DNA from 2 places in the Micromonospora sp. PRAS1 genome. Region 1 is predicted to be linked to the other one. Evidence: riboswitches for the same ligand, from Rfam matches in the RefSeq annotation. Region 1 holds a riboswitch; the other holds the start of a gene.
What was found. A riboswitch is a leader RNA that binds a small molecule or an ion and turns the genes downstream of it on or off. The one in region 1 is predicted to bind cyclic di-AMP.
Positions count from the first base shown of each region.

Region 2: another riboswitch for cyclic di-AMP. It lies ahead of AC507J_RS06565 (coiled-coil domain-containing protein); the one in region 1 lies ahead of AC507J_RS08840 (C39 family peptidase).

Region 1 covers NZ_JCANNB010000007.1:34,031-41,163, reverse strand. The annotation lists gene AC507J_RS08855 (alpha-ketoglutarate-dependent dioxygenase AlkB) at 1-113, opposite strand, end outside; gene AC507J_RS08850 (acyltransferase family protein) at 372-1,496, shown strand; gene AC507J_RS08845 (hypothetical protein) at 1,509-2,294, shown strand; cyclic di-AMP (ydaO/yuaA leader) riboswitch at 2,637-2,779, shown strand; gene AC507J_RS08840 (C39 family peptidase) at 3,006-3,866, shown strand; gene AC507J_RS08835 (TetR/AcrR family transcriptional regulator) at 3,934-4,581, opposite strand; gene AC507J_RS08830 (hypothetical protein) at 4,701-5,726, shown strand; gene AC507J_RS08825 (hypothetical protein) at 5,714-6,226, opposite strand; gene AC507J_RS08820 (CDP-glycerol glycerophosphotransferase family protein) at 6,282-7,133, opposite strand, start outside.
Region 2 covers NZ_JCANNB010000004.1:263,773-270,905, reverse strand. The annotation lists gene AC507J_RS06570 (carbonic anhydrase) at 41-730, shown strand; gene AC507J_RS06565 (coiled-coil domain-containing protein) at 834-1,850, opposite strand; cyclic di-AMP (ydaO/yuaA leader) riboswitch at 1,854-1,985, opposite strand; gene AC507J_RS06560 (YibE/F family protein) at 2,152-3,516, opposite strand; gene AC507J_RS06555 (metal-sensitive transcriptional regulator) at 3,837-4,133, opposite strand; gene AC507J_RS06550 (heavy-metal-associated domain-containing protein) at 4,252-4,479, shown strand; gene AC507J_RS06545 (DUF8832 domain-containing protein) at 4,494-5,474, shown strand; gene AC507J_RS06540 (heavy metal translocating P-type ATPase) at 5,486-7,133, shown strand, end outside.

The sequences.
Region 1 (7,133 bases):
ACCCAGGCGCCGTCGCCGAGTGGATGTCGGCGCAACTGGCCGGGCAGCGGCCCGAGGGTGGGTGCGGCCTCGGTGACCTCCAGCATCGACGGCTGGTACGCGGCCTGCGACATGAGCCCACCCTAGCAGGGGCGTTAGTACATGTGTGCGACCGAGTGATGTCGTGTCCGGGGTTCCTCCGGGTGTTCCGGGGCGGCCCGCGTCGTGGTGCTGGCGGCCGGTATGGGGGAGCGAGGGGTCGGTCCCGGGCGGGTAGGGTGCCCGGCGGGCGGCGTCGATCGGGCCGTCCCTGGTGGCTGATCGGATCCGGCCGCCCGGCCGTTGGGAGGAGACAGAGTGCTGGTGACGCCGCGGACGATCGAGGTACCAGGATGACCAGCACGACCATCGACCGGCCGACCGCCTCGACCGGACGGGGCGCGGCGAGCCGGCTGCCGTCGCTGACCGGGCTGCGCTGGGTCGCCGCGCTGCTGGTCTTCGGTTTCCATGCCGGGACGATGCGGATCATCGCCGAGCCGGACCACCAGGCGGTGGTCGGCAAGATCTTCACCCTCGGCCTCTCCGGGGTGCAGTTCTTCTTCGTCCTCAGTGGATTCGTGCTGGTCTGGTCGGCTCGACCCGGTGACTCCCGCAGGCGGTTCTGGCGGCGCCGGCTCGCCAAGATCTACCCGAATCACCTGTTGATGTGGGCGGTGGCGATGCTTGCCGCGCTCTGGTTCGCCGACCCGATCAACCCGGTGGCCGCGCTAGAGAACCTGTTCCTGCTCCAGGCCTGGGATCCCCGTCCCGGCTACTTCTACAGCGTCAACAACGTGAGCTGGTCGCTCTCCTGCGAGTTGTTCTTCTACCTGTGCCTGCCGCTGGCGCTGCCGTTCGTACGACGGGCCCGGCCGTGGCTGCTGTGGGCCGTGGTGATCGCGGTGCCGCTGCTGATCCTGGCGCTCTGGCCGGCGCAGACGCTGGTGCCGGAGCAGTACCGGTGGTGGTTCACGCAGGTGTTCCCGCTGGTCCGGTCGCTGGAGTTCTGGATGGGCGTGGCCGCCGCCGAACTCATGCTGCGTGGTCGCTGGCGCGGTCCGCGCCTGCCGGTGGCGAGCCTGATCTTCGTGGCGACCTGGGTGCTGGCCTCGCAGTGGATCCGCGCCGAGATGTGGGCGGCGATCCTGTCGGCGGCGTACGTGGTGCTGATCGCGGCGGCGGCCGACGCCGACGTACGGGGCAGCCGTTCGCCGCTGCGGTCCCGAGCGATGGTCTGGCTCGGTGAGGTCTCCTTCGCCTTCTACCTGGTTCACGTGTTTGTGATCATGACGATCCTGCGGCTCACCGGCGACTGGGGGACCGGCTTCCCGGGCTGGTGGGGGCCGCTCGCGGTGATCGGGTTCCTGCTGCTCACCCTGGCTCTGGCCGCGCTGCTGCACCGGTACGTCGAGCAACCCATGATGCGTCGGCTCGCGCCGTCGCGCCCGAGCGGCAGGACTCTCCACTCCGGACGGTAAGCTCGGCCGATCATGGAGCAGTCCGTCCTCTACCAGTTCCTGACCGAGGTGCCCCGGGCGGTCGCCATCTGGTCGGTGCTGTTGCTGCTCGCGCTCGGAGTGCTCACCGCCCTGGTCGCCCGGCCGCAGCGGGCCCGGTCGGCCGAGGATGCTCTGCCCGCCCCGGCCGAGGACCCCGCCGTGGCCCCGGCCGAGGATGCCGCCGTCGCCACGACCGCGGACCTGAGCAGGTACGCCGGTGAGGTGGCCGTGGCGGCGGCCGGTGCCGAGCGCAACGCCAGGCGGTGGCGGGACGCCTGGCGGGTGGCGCACGAGGAACTCGGGCGTGCCTGGACCGCGTACGACGAGGCGGAGCGGGCTGCCCGGCGGCTCGCCGCCACGGTGCCGCTCGCCGTGCCGGGTGCTGTGCGGAGCCCGGCCGAGTACGCCGCCCGGGAACGGTGGCTGCACCGCGCCGCGATGCTCGCGCACTGGCGGGGCGAGTTGACGGCCCGGCAGTTAAGCGAGGTCTTCGCTCGGCGGGCCGGCTGGCACCCCCGATGGCACCCGGCCGAGCAGGAGATCGCCCTTGCCCGGCTGCTGCGCGACAGCCGCCTGGCGGCGTACCGGACGGCCGAGGCGCGCGAGCGCGAGGCGTGGCGGGTGGCCGGACTCGCTGCCGAGGCGGCCCGTACGCTCGCCGCCGAGGCGTACGCCGCCGCGGAGCGGCTCCGGCCGGAGCGGCTGCCGGCGCGGCGCCGGGCCGCTCTCGGTCGCCCGGCGGTCATCAGGCGCTGGCGGCCGGCGCGGGTGGGCTGATCGGATGACCGCCCGCTCGGGTGGTCGGACGGACCTCGTCTCGGGTGCCGGTCACCGTGACCCGGATTGGGTGACCCCGGTCACGCCGCCGCAGGAAACGGTCACCGTGCGCGTCGGGGTGGATCGGCTACGTAATCTCCGGGACATTTTGTGCACTCGGTCCGGTTGTCGCCTTTCGGCGTACTCGATTCCCCGAATCCCATTGAGCGACGCCAGTCGCCGAATACCCGAAAATAATCGAGCTGGATCATGTTTGTGCAGGGAATGAGGGGTTGGCGCGCGGTTTGACCGACCAGTAATGTCGCCCCGTCCGGTGCGGTTACCGATCGCAAAAGGCGACGCCGCATCGACCCGCTCAATCGTGATCTCACGAACCGGGGACCCACCGCATTACCTGGGGTGAATCCGCGAGCCTCGGCCCGCGGTAGGGCGATCTTCCCGCCCGAATCCGTCAGCTAACCCGGTCGGCGGCGTCGGAAGGAGTTCCATCCGCGTGCAGCACGTACCGATCCCCCAGTTGTTCCCACGCCTCCACGGCATCGCGGTGTCCGCGTTCGCCGGCTCGCCGACAGCGAGCTGAATACCGGACCCACCGCCACCGCCCGGTGTTCCCGGGCGGATCCCTCGAACGGCCCGTCCGCGTCCGCGTGGTCGTCGGTGTCCCCTGCCGACCCGACCGCCGGTGCCGGTACGGCGTCCGCCCCAGCCCTCGTGGAGGATTCCGTGAAGCACACCGTCAAGCGTCAGCTCCGCCGCCTGGCGACGGAGCGTCCGTACCAGATCGTCGCCGGATCGGCGGCGGCGCTCGTCCTGGCGACCGGCGCGGGTGCCGCGCTCGCCGGCACCGGGGACGCCCCGGTCACCGCCCAGACCACCACCGTCGCCGAGTTGCGCGGCGACGCGGCGGTCTCCCGCAGCGACGCCCGGGTGGCGCAGAGCCCGTCGTCCGTGCCGAGCGAATCGGCTGCGGCAAGTGTCGCCGCCTCGCCGTCGCCCTCGCCGAAGGCCAGCTCGGCCGCGCCGGACCCGGACGTGACAAGTAAGAAGGCCGCACCGAAGCCGCCGGCTAAGAAGGTCCTGGACTACGACTACCAGGCCCAGATCAACGGTTACTACTGCGGCCCGGCCGCCGTGCGTAACGCGCTCAGCGCCGCCGGCGTCGAACGCGACCAGGACACCCTGGCCAGCCAGCTCGGCACCACCTTCGCCGGCACCAACTCGGCCGAGGACACCACCCGGGTACTCAACGCCGTGCTCAAGGGCAGCCCCTACCAGACCAGGTGGATCCGTGGTGGTTCGGCCACCCCGGCTCAGATGGACCAGCTCCAGGCCGACGTCGTGGCCGCGGTCACCGACGGGCGCAGCGTCGTGGTGAACGTGGCCGGCAGCGCCACCGACACCGACGGCCGCTGGCACTCCTTCCCCGGCGGGCACTACATCGCCGTGGTGGGCTACGAGGACGAGGGCCGGATGGTGAAGATCGCCGACTCGGCCGACGCGTCCTACTACTCGTACTGGATGAGCACCATCGACCTGGCCAACTGGGCGGCCACTCGCGGCTACTCGGCCTGACCGACCTGACCGACCTGACCGGGCGCCGGTTCCCCGCTGGGGGGCCGGCGCCCTGTCGTCGTACGCCCTACCGTCCGGCCCCGCCTGCCGCGTCGGCCGCGTCGAGCGCCGGCACGAGCGGCGTCAACGCGGCCCGGACGAGGTCGGGCAGCGACCCGGACGGTACGACGAAACCGGGCATCGACGGTGCCACGTTCGCCGACTCCAACCACTGCCCGAGTGCGACCTTGGCGGCTGCGCCGACACCGGCCGCGAGCACCCGGGCGGTCAGGCGGTCGATGCCCGGGCGGCGCTCGATGATGGCGTCGGCGAGCGGGCCTTCGATCGTGCTGGCCGTGTCGACGTAGCAGGCGCGCAGGGCGGGGCTGGTCGTGATCATCAGCAGCGTCGCGCCGGGCTGGTCGCCCTGGTCGGCGTACTGCCCGACGACGGCGTCGAGCACGGTGTCGGCGAGGCCGATCTCGGCGGGTCGGGAGATGACGGCCGCCGCGACCTGTGCCGTGCGCTCTGCGGTGACCGCCGCGACGATCGCCTGCTCGCGGCTTGCGAAGTAGTTGTTGTACGTCCTCGGCGACACCCCTGCGGCCTCGGCGATGTCGTCGACGCGGACGTTGTCGGGCCCACGTTCCAGGGCCAGCCGCAGCGCCGCTGTCCGGAGCGCCGCTCTGGTCGCCTGCTTCTTCCGTTCCCGCAAGGAGGGGCGGCCTGCTGTCACCCGTTCACCATCGCACAATCTCTGCGTGGCCGCAAACTTGCGTGCGCGCAGAACTGTGCCTAGCGTCATGACGAGCCCCCACTTCGGTGGCGTCCCCGAGGGAGAAGGACCGACAGCCCATGCGAGCCAAGGGCATGACCTACGACACCGGCTTCGTCCGGGACGGCCGCACCTCCGTGCCGCGCTTCGACCCGGAACTGGTCCGGCGAGAGCTGACCATCATCCGCGACGACCTGCACTGCACCGCCGTGCAGCTCGTCGGTGGCGACCCTGAGCGCCTGGAACTGGCCGCCCGGATCGCCGCCGAACTCGGCCTGGAGGTCTGGTTCTCGCCGTACCCGCTGGACCTGTCGGTCGACGAGACCCTCGCGCTTCTCCTCGACTGCGCCGAGCGGGCCGAGCGGCTGCGCGGGACCGGGGCCGAGGTGGTCCTGGTCGCCGGCGTCGAGCTGAGCCTCATGAACCGGGGTTTCGTCGACGGCGACCGGATCGACGACCGCCTCGGCAACCTCTTCGCCGACCCGGCGGGCCGAGCCGAACGGATCGCCGAGGTCCGCTCCCGGCTCGACCGGTTCCTCCGTACCGCCGTGGCGGCGATCCGCGACCGCTTCCACGGAAAGGTCACCTACGCCGCCATCCCGTTCGAGGGCGTGGACTGGGAGCTGTTCGACTTCGTCACCCTCGAACTCATCCGCTCCGCCGAGGTCGCCGACCGGTTCCGGGACGGCGTACGCGAACTCGTCGCCCAGCCCAGACCCGTCGCCGTCACCGGCTTCGGCACCGCGACCTGGCGCGGTGCGGGCGACGTCGCGCCGCGCAGCATGGAGATCATCGAATACGACGCGGTCACCGGCGAACCGGTGCGACTCAACGGGCGGTACGAGCGCGACGAGGCCGGCCAGGCGGCCTACCTGAGTGAGCTGCTTGAGATCTTCGACAGCGAGGGCGTGGACAGCGCCTTCGTGCACCTGTTCGCGCTCTACAGCCTGCCGCACCGCCCCGACGGCGACCCCGCCGACGACCTTGACCTGGCCAGCCTCGGGATCGTCAAGGTCCTCGACGGCCGGGACGGCGACACCTATCCCGGGCTGCCCTGGGAGCCCAAGGCCGCCTTCGCCGCGGTCGCCGACCGCTACCGCGCCTGACGGCGGGCCAGCAGCCGGGCCGCCGTCAGCGGCAGCAGATGCAGTACGCCGACGAGCAGCAGCACCAGCACGGCGACCTGGCCCACGGCGAGCCCCTCCACCGCCAGGATCAGCGCCGCGCAGCCGCCGGTGACCAGTGCGTGCCGCACCAGCCGCAGCGTGGTCCGTCGAGTCGACTGCGGCGCGTCCGGCTCGGCGACCTCCGGCGGCCGGGACGTGACCATCGCCGCGATCGCGATCAGGCCGGCGACCTGCACCGCCCAGCGGGCGGTGGTCCCGATGCCGGCCCCGTCGGTCACCGCTGGTGCGACGGCGGTGGTGGCGGCGAACACCACGAAGGCCGGCAGCCCGGTGAAGAGGAACGCCAGAATCCCGGCCCGCGCCACCCGCTGACCCAGGCTGATCTCCGGTTGGACCTGCTGTTCGAGGTTGACGCGAACCTCGTCGGGGGCCCACACCAGCTTTCGGGCCGGCGGCGGGTCGGGCGTGGGTTGCGACATGCCCGCGAGTCTAAAGTGGATTGGGCGGCGGCGGGGACGCGCCCGACAACCGGCCTCAGGTGGTGGGGGATAGCGGGGCGGTGCTGGCGGCGCGCGGCGTGGGCGGGGCCCAGGCCGGGTCCAGCTCGCGCCGGGCGGCGGTCAGGAACGCCTCGGCGTACGACTCGACGGGGAAGTCACCGAGGTAGCGGCGGCGGGTCGTCCAGCGGGCCGTCGCCAGCGGGTCGGTGTCGAGCAGCCCGGTCAGCACCTCGTCCAGGTTCGTCAGGTCCCGACGCAGCACGTAGCCGGAGGCGGCCAGCGGGAACCGCTCGGTGAACCGGTCGCCGTCCGCGCCCGTGTCGGTGACCGCGTACGGCTTGCCCGAGTAGAGCCAGTCGGAGACCACCCCGGAGACGTCGGAGACCAGGGCGTCGGCGCGGTTCACCGACTCGGCCAGGGGCAGCCGGCTGGCCGCGGCACCGAACAGGTGCTGCCGGCCGGTGCGGGACCGGTCGGCGGCGAGCAGGTCGTGCAGCCGCGCCAGGTAGCGGGCCGAGCCCGGATTCTGCGTGGTGTAGGGGTGCGCCCGCAGGATCACCGTGGCGCCCCGGTCGAGCAGCCGCCGCAGCAGCGGCTCGGCCATCGGCAGCGAGCAGTAGTCGGCGTCGGCGTGGTGCCCGGTCCAGGTGGGGGTGTAGAGCACCGTCGGGTTCGGCAGGCCGGTGGCCGGCTCGGTGCGTACCTCGATCGTCTCGACCTGCGGACGGCCGACCACGACGAACTTCTCCGCCGGGATCTCCACCCCGGCCCGGGCGTACCGGTCGATGGCCGCCTCGCCGGCCACGAAGATCCGGTCGAAGATCCCCGACACCGGGTTGGCGCTGGACGCCTTGTCGCTGTCGCCGTGGTGCAGCTGGACGTGGGT
Region 2 (7,133 bases), on a different contig from region 1:
GGATGACCAGGCATTACACCGAGAGACGAGGTGACGCCGGATGAGTCGACCCGGATCGATAAGCGAGCAGCGAGGACCGGAGCGGGAGTTCCTCACGGCCGACGTACCGGGTGCCCCGGAGCGCGCGCTTGCCGAATTGATCGCCGGTAACCGCCGGTTCGTCACCGACGCGCTCCGGCATCCCAACCAGAACGCCAGCCACCGGGCCGCCGTCGCGGCGGAACAGCACCCCTTCGCGGTGATCGTGGGCTGCTCCGACTCCCGGCTCGCTGCCGAGATCATCTTCGATCGTGGGCTGGGCGACCTCTTCGTGGTCCGGACCGCCGGGCACACGGTCGGGCCCGAGGTGCTGGGCAGCGTCGAGTACGCGGTGACCGTGCTGCGTACGCCGTTGGTGGTGGTGCTCGGGCACGACTCGTGCGGCGCCGTGCAGGCGGCCCGCGCGTCGGTGGCCACCGGCACGCCTCCGCCGGGTCACCTCGGAGCCGTGGTGGACGCGGTGGTGCCCAGCCTGCGTCGGGCCCGCGAGGCGGGGATCGAGGAACTGGACGGGATCGTGGACATCCACATCGCGCAGACCGTGGAGGCGATGCTGGAGTCCTCCGAGGCGCTCGCCGCCGAGGTGGCCGCTGGCGGGTGCGCGGTGGTGGGCATGTCGTACCGGCTGGCCGCCGGTGAGGTGCGGGCGGTCACCGCGCGGCCGGCCGAGCTGGCCGGTGCGCCCGCCTGAGCCGCCGGACCGACGCCGAGGGCCGTTCCGGGCCGCCTGACTGACGCCGAGGGCCGTTCCGCCAGCTGGCGGAACGGCCCTCGGTTGTCGCTTCCGGGTGCGCTCAGAGCAGTGACACGTGTACGTGGTCGGTGTGGTTGGACGGGCCGCTGTAGGAACTCCAGCGCTCCGTCGCCGCGAACCAGATCTGCCGGTTCCAGATCACGTAGTAGATGCCCAGCCGGTCGGCGTTGCGGACCAGGAAGGCCGCCAGGTTGTTGCCGTAGATCCGGGTGTCGTTGTTGTGCCACGGCGCGAAGCCGCTGTTCTGCAACGACCAGTCGCAGGCCCGGCCCTTGGGGTGCTCGAACTTGTCACCGGGGCGCCAGCAGCCGACGAACCGGTCGAAACCGGCCCGCTTGACCTCCTTGTACATGTGCAGCGTCCGGGGCGTGATGCAGCCCGACGTGGTCGGGTCGTTCTGGTTGCACGACTCGGGCTTCCAGCCGCCGTCCGCGGCCCGGTTCGGTGCGATCCGGGCGACCGGGGAGGTGGCGGCCACCAGGCCGCCGGTGAGGCCCTCGCCACCGACCAGCCGGAGCGACTTCTCTGCCTCGGTCTTCTTGCGGGCCATGTCGTTTGTCAGCTTCCGCTGCTCGCGTACCTCGGCGTCGAGCGCGAGCTTTGCCGTCTCGGCGCGCAGCTTCACCGCGTTGACCTCGGCCAGCTTCTTGTCGTTGACCAGGTTCAACTCGTCGAGCGCGGAGGCCCGGTCGATGAACGAGCCAGGGGCGTTGCTCTGCAACAGCATGCCGATCGCGCCCACCCGACCGGTCCGGTACGACTGCGTCGCGATCTCCGCGACCTGCGGGGAGAGTTCGTCCAGGGCAGCCTGGGCGCGGCGGACCTCCACCGCGAGTTCGAGCTGCTTCTTCTTGGACTTTTCGAGCTTCGCCTTGGCCTTGGTGAAGTCCCGGTTCGTCGCCTCGATCAGGTCGTTGAGCATCGGCGGGTCGTCGTCGTGCTCCGCCGGTGCGGGTGGCTTCGGCGCGGCCGTCGCAGGCATCGGCCCCGCGAACACGGCGAACGCGGCGCACACGGCCACCACGGGTGTCAACCAGCGGCGTAGGGGTGCCGTCACTGTTTTCCCTTCCATCGACCGCCGACCGGGTTAGCTGACGGGTTCGGGACGGAAGCGGCCCCTACCGCAGTCGCGGATTCACCCCACGTACCTGGGTCCCCGGTTCGCCTGGTGGCGATTGGGCGGCGGCACCGCAGGCGCTGGGGTACGCCTTCGGCGGTGACCGGCAGTGAGGTTACCCGAGAGTCGATCCGGGCTTCTACACCCCGAACCGGGCCAGATGCGTCATTTCGTAATCGCGGTGAGTGACCAGCGACACTCGTGCTGGCCGTGCCGGCCGAGGCGGTCACGTTGAGGAGTGTCACCATGTGGTGTCCGTGCTCCTGTCCGGGTCGGGCCACCCCGGCGGGGTGGCGGTGGGCGTGTTGCGGGTACGCGGTGTGCTGAGGGCGTGCAGCGCCTCGGCCCGGTCCGTCGCCGGCCGGGAAACCGTGGAGGTGTCATCGTCGTCCGGGCCGCCGGGGTCGCCGCCGACCCTGCCGCGCTGCTGTCCGGCCGTGGTCACCAGCGCAGCCAGGGCGGTGGTGAGCGGCACGGCGGCGATCAGCCCGAGCGTGGCCACCACGCTGCGGACGATCTCCTGGGCGAGGAACTCGCTCGTCACGATCTGCCCGAGGGCGCGGGAGTCGGCGGTGAGCAGAAGCAGCAGCGGCAGCGACGCTCCGGCGTACGCCAGGATGATGGTGTTGACCACGGAGGCGATGTGTGCCCGCCCCACCCGGGTCGCCGAGCGGTACAGCTCGCGGCGGGAGAAGTTCGGGTTGGCGTGCCGCAACTCGGTGACCGCGGCGGCCTGGGTGACCGTGACGTCGTCGAGCACGCCCAGTGATCCGATGATGATGCCGGCCAGCAGCAGGCCGTGCAGGTCGACGTCGGCCCGGAACATGGAGAGCGTGGTGGCGTCCTCGCTGCCGAAGCCGGTCAGGTGGGTGGCTCTGGTCGCGGCCAGGCCGAGCAGCCCGGTGAGCACCAGGCTGCCCAGGGTGCCCAGCACGGCAACCGAGGTCTGCGCGGAGATGCCGTGGGTCACGTACAGCACCACGAACATGATCAACGCTGAGCCGACGATGGCGACCAGTAGCGGCGGACTGCCCGCGCTGATGCCGGGGAGCACGAAGGTCAGCAGGATGGCGAAGCTGGCGGCCAGGCCGGCCAGGGCGGCCAGGCCGCGCAGCCGTCCGAAGGCCACGATGGCGGCGGCGAAGAGCACCGCCAGCCAGATCAGCGGCGTGCCCCGCTGGTGCTCGGCGATGTTGTACGTACTGATCGACGGATCCTCCGGGTCGAAGAGCGCGACCAGGATGATCTCGTCGCCGGTGCTGACCCGGGGTGCCCCCGGCCCGTCCGGGATGGGCGTCTGCACCTCCTGGCCCGCGTCGGGGCCGTCCTGCACCTGGACGGTGACGGTGCCGCACGGACCGGCCGCCGCCGTCGGCGTGCCCTCCGGGACCGCCGGGTTGGGCGGACAGGTCTCGGTCACCACCCGGGTGACCGTGCCGTGGTAGCGGGGGGTGTCGTCGGCGGCCTCCGGCCGGGGGGCGTCCCTGGGCCAGAGCACCAGGGCGGCGATCAGGGTGACGAGAAAGAGGGGGACCACCGTCACGATGAGGATCCGCCGCACCCCGGGCGGGGTGGGCGGAGCGGAACGGGTGTGGTCGGCGCCCATTCAATGTCTCCCAACGATTCCAGGGCGGAGTACGTGCCGGCGGCCGGGTCGGTTCAGTGCCTTCGCACCGCCGTCGCGCGGCGCGGCACGGGTTGCCGGAGCGTGGTGAAGTGGCTGCGTACCGTGATGTCCGGGCCGGCTCTCGACGGCCGCCGCGGTGCGGCGGGGGAGGCGGACGCCCGGGGGCGGGCGCGGGCCGCGGGACACGGATGTCGGCTGGGCATCGTGAGCGAATGGTAGCCAGCCCGGCATCCGAACGCCTGTCGCGAGGGTTTGTCGGCGGTTCGTGGCGCGCCGGGGCCTGAGGTGGTGTCGGCTGGTCAGCCGCGCTTCATCAGGCGGCCGACGGCGGCCATCATCTCGGTGGCCATCTCGTCGGCGCGCCCCTCGGCGGCACCCTCGTGCATGCAGTGCCGGGCGTGCCCGTCGAGCAGGCCGAGGGCGACCTTGTCCAGCGCGGCCTGGATGGCGGAGATCTGGGTGAGCACGTCGATGCAGTAGCGGTCCTCGTCGACCATCTTCTCGATGCCACGGACCTGGCCCTCGACGCGGCGCAGCCGGGCGAGCAGCTGGTCCTTGCTGGCGGTGTAGCCGCGGATCGGCGCAGGAGTGCTCATGCGGCCAGCATAACGTACCCCCTGGGGGTATGTTACGGTCGACGGGACGGATACCCCCGGCGGGTATTTGGACGGGTCGCCCGGTCCACCCCTGGTCGGGCGTGGAGAGGAGAGTTCCATGGTCACCACGACGTACCAGGTGCAGGGCATGACCTGCGGGCACTGCGTCAACGCGGTAAGCGCCGAGGTCGGTGCGCTTCCCGGCGTCAACGAGGTGCAGGTCGATCTCGCCGCCGGTCGGGTCACCGTCAGCAGCGAGCAGCCGCTGGACGACGACGTGGTCCGCGCGGCCGTCGACGAGGCCGGATACGAGCTGGTCGGCGGCGGCGCCGACCAGCGGCGGTAGGCCAGGGTGTCCCGATGAACACGGCGACCAAGCTGGGCGGCTTCGCGCTCGGCGTCGCGTTGGTGTTCGGCGCGGCGTACGGAGCCGGTCAGCTGGCCGGCCCCGTCGCCCCGGTGGTCACCGCCGGCCACGAGGCGGACGGCGGCCACTCCGCCGACGGTTCCGCCGCGCCCGGTCACGACCAGGGCAGCGCCGGCCACGAGCCGGCAGCGGGCGGCGACCACCTGCCCGGTGGGCTGCTCGTCTCCGACCGGGGCCACACCCTGACGCCGGTGGCGGCGCCGACGGGCGAGTTCGCCTTCCGGATCGTCGGACCCGACGGCCAGCCGGTCACCGGGTACGACGTCAGCCACGACAAGCGGATGCACCTGATCGTCGCCCGGCGCGACCTCTCCGGCTTCCGGCACGTGCACCCGGAGATGTCACCCGACGGCACCTGGCGGGTCGCCTCGCCGCTTGATGGCCCGGGAGTGTGGCGGGCGTTCGCCGACTTCACCCCGACCGGCGGCGAGCCGTTGACGCTCGGCGTCGACGTCACCGTCCCGGGTGGGCTGGCCGAGGTGCCGCTGCCCGCCCCGGCGAGCAGCACCACGGTCGACGGCTACACCGTCGACCTCGACGGCACGCCACAGCCCGGCCGCAGCACGACGCTGACGCTTACCGTCAGCCGCGACGGCGTACCGGTCGGCGACCTGGAGCCCTACCTGGGTGCGTACGGCCACCTGGTGGCCCTGCGCCGGGGCGATCTCGCGTACCTGCACGTCCATCCGGAGGGGACTCCGGGCGACGGCCGGACGCCGCCCGGTCCACAGGTCAGCTTCGCCACCGAGTTCCCCTCGGCCGGGGCGTACCGGCTCTACCTCGACTTCCAGCACGGCGGGGTGGTACGCACCGCCGAGTTCACGGTGCACGTCGGCGATCCGGGTGAGCTGCCCGCACCGCAGAGCGCCGCGCCCGACGATGGGCACGGCGCACCCGGACACGAGCACGACTGATCGGACCAGCGATGACCACGAGCAGACCGCTGCCGGCGGCGACGAACCTGATCGAGCTCGCCATCGGCGGCATGACCTGTGCCTCCTGCGCCGCCCGGATCGAGAAGAAGCTGAACCGGATGGACGGCGTACAGGCCACCGTCAACTACGCCACCGAGAAGGCCACCGTCTCCTACGACGCGCCGGTCACGCCGGACGACCTGATCGCCACGGTGGAGAAGACCGGCTACCGGGCGACGCTGCCACCGCCGCCCGGCACCACCGGGCCGGAGGCCGCCGAACCGGCGGACGAGCTGCGGAGCCTGCGTACCCGGCTCTGGGTGTCGGTGGTGTTGACCGTGCCGGTGATCGCGCTGGCCATGGTGCCGGCCTGGCAGTTCACCTACTGGCAGTGGCTGTCGCTGACGCTTGCCGCACCGGTCGTGGCCTACGGCGGGCTGCCGTTCCACCGGGCCGCGCTGGTCAACCTGCGGCACGGCGCCGCGACCATGGACACCCTGGTCTCGGTGGGCACGCTTGCCGCCTTCGGCTGGTCGCTGTGGGCGCTCTTCCTCGGCACCGCCGGTACGCCGGGCATGACCCACCCGTTCAGCTTCGACATCGGTCGTACCGACGGCGCCGGCAACATCTACCTGGAGGCGGCGGCCGGGGTGACCACCTTCATCCTCGCCGGGCGCTACTTCGAGGCCCGCGCGAAGCGGACCGCCGGGGCGGCGCTGCGGGCGCTGCTGGAACTCGGGGCCAAGGACGTCTCCGTGCTGCGCGACGGGGTGGAGGCCCGGATCCCGGTCGACCAGCTCGTGGTGGGGGACACCTTCCTGGTCCGTCCCGGCGAGAAGATCGCCACCGACGGGACGGTGGCGGAGGGCAGCTCGGCGGTTGACGCGAGCATGGTGACCGGCGAGTCGGTGCCGGTCGAGGTCGGCGTGGGTGACCCGGTGGTCGGCGGCTGCGTCAACGCCGGTGGTCGGCTGGTGGTCACCGCCACCCGGGTCGGCGCCGACACCCAGCTGGCACAGATGGCCCGGTTGGTCGAGCAGGCGCAGACCGGCAAGGCAGCCGTGCAGCGGCTCGCCGACCGCATCTCGGGGATCTTCGTACCGATCGTGATCGCGCTGGCCGCCGCCACCCTGGGCTGGTGGCTGGGGGCCGGTGGCGGGCCGGGCGCCGCGTTCACCGCGGCGGTGGCCGTCCTGATCATCGCCTGCCCCTGCGCCCTCGGCCTGGCCACGCCCACTGCGCTGCTGGTCGGCACCGGGCGGGGCGCCCAGTTCGGCATCCTGATCAAGGGGCCGGCGGCGTTGGAGTCCACGAAACGGGTGGACACCGTGGTGCTGGACAAGACCGGCACGGTCACCACCGGGCGGATGACCCTGCTCGACGTGACGCCCGGCGCGGGCGAGCAGCCCGCCGAGGTGCTACGGCTGGCCGCCGCCCTGGAGTCCGGCTCGGAACACCCGGTGGCGCGGGCGATCGTGGCCGGTGCCACCGAAGCTGGTCAACTCCCCTCGGTCACCGGCTTCGCAAACGTCGAAGGGCTCGGCGTGACCGGCACGGTCGACGGTCGCCAGGTGCTGGCGGGTCGGCCCCGGCTGCTGCGCGACCGGGGACTGGCGGTACCGGACGAGCTGGCCCGGGCAACGGCCGACGCGGAGGCGG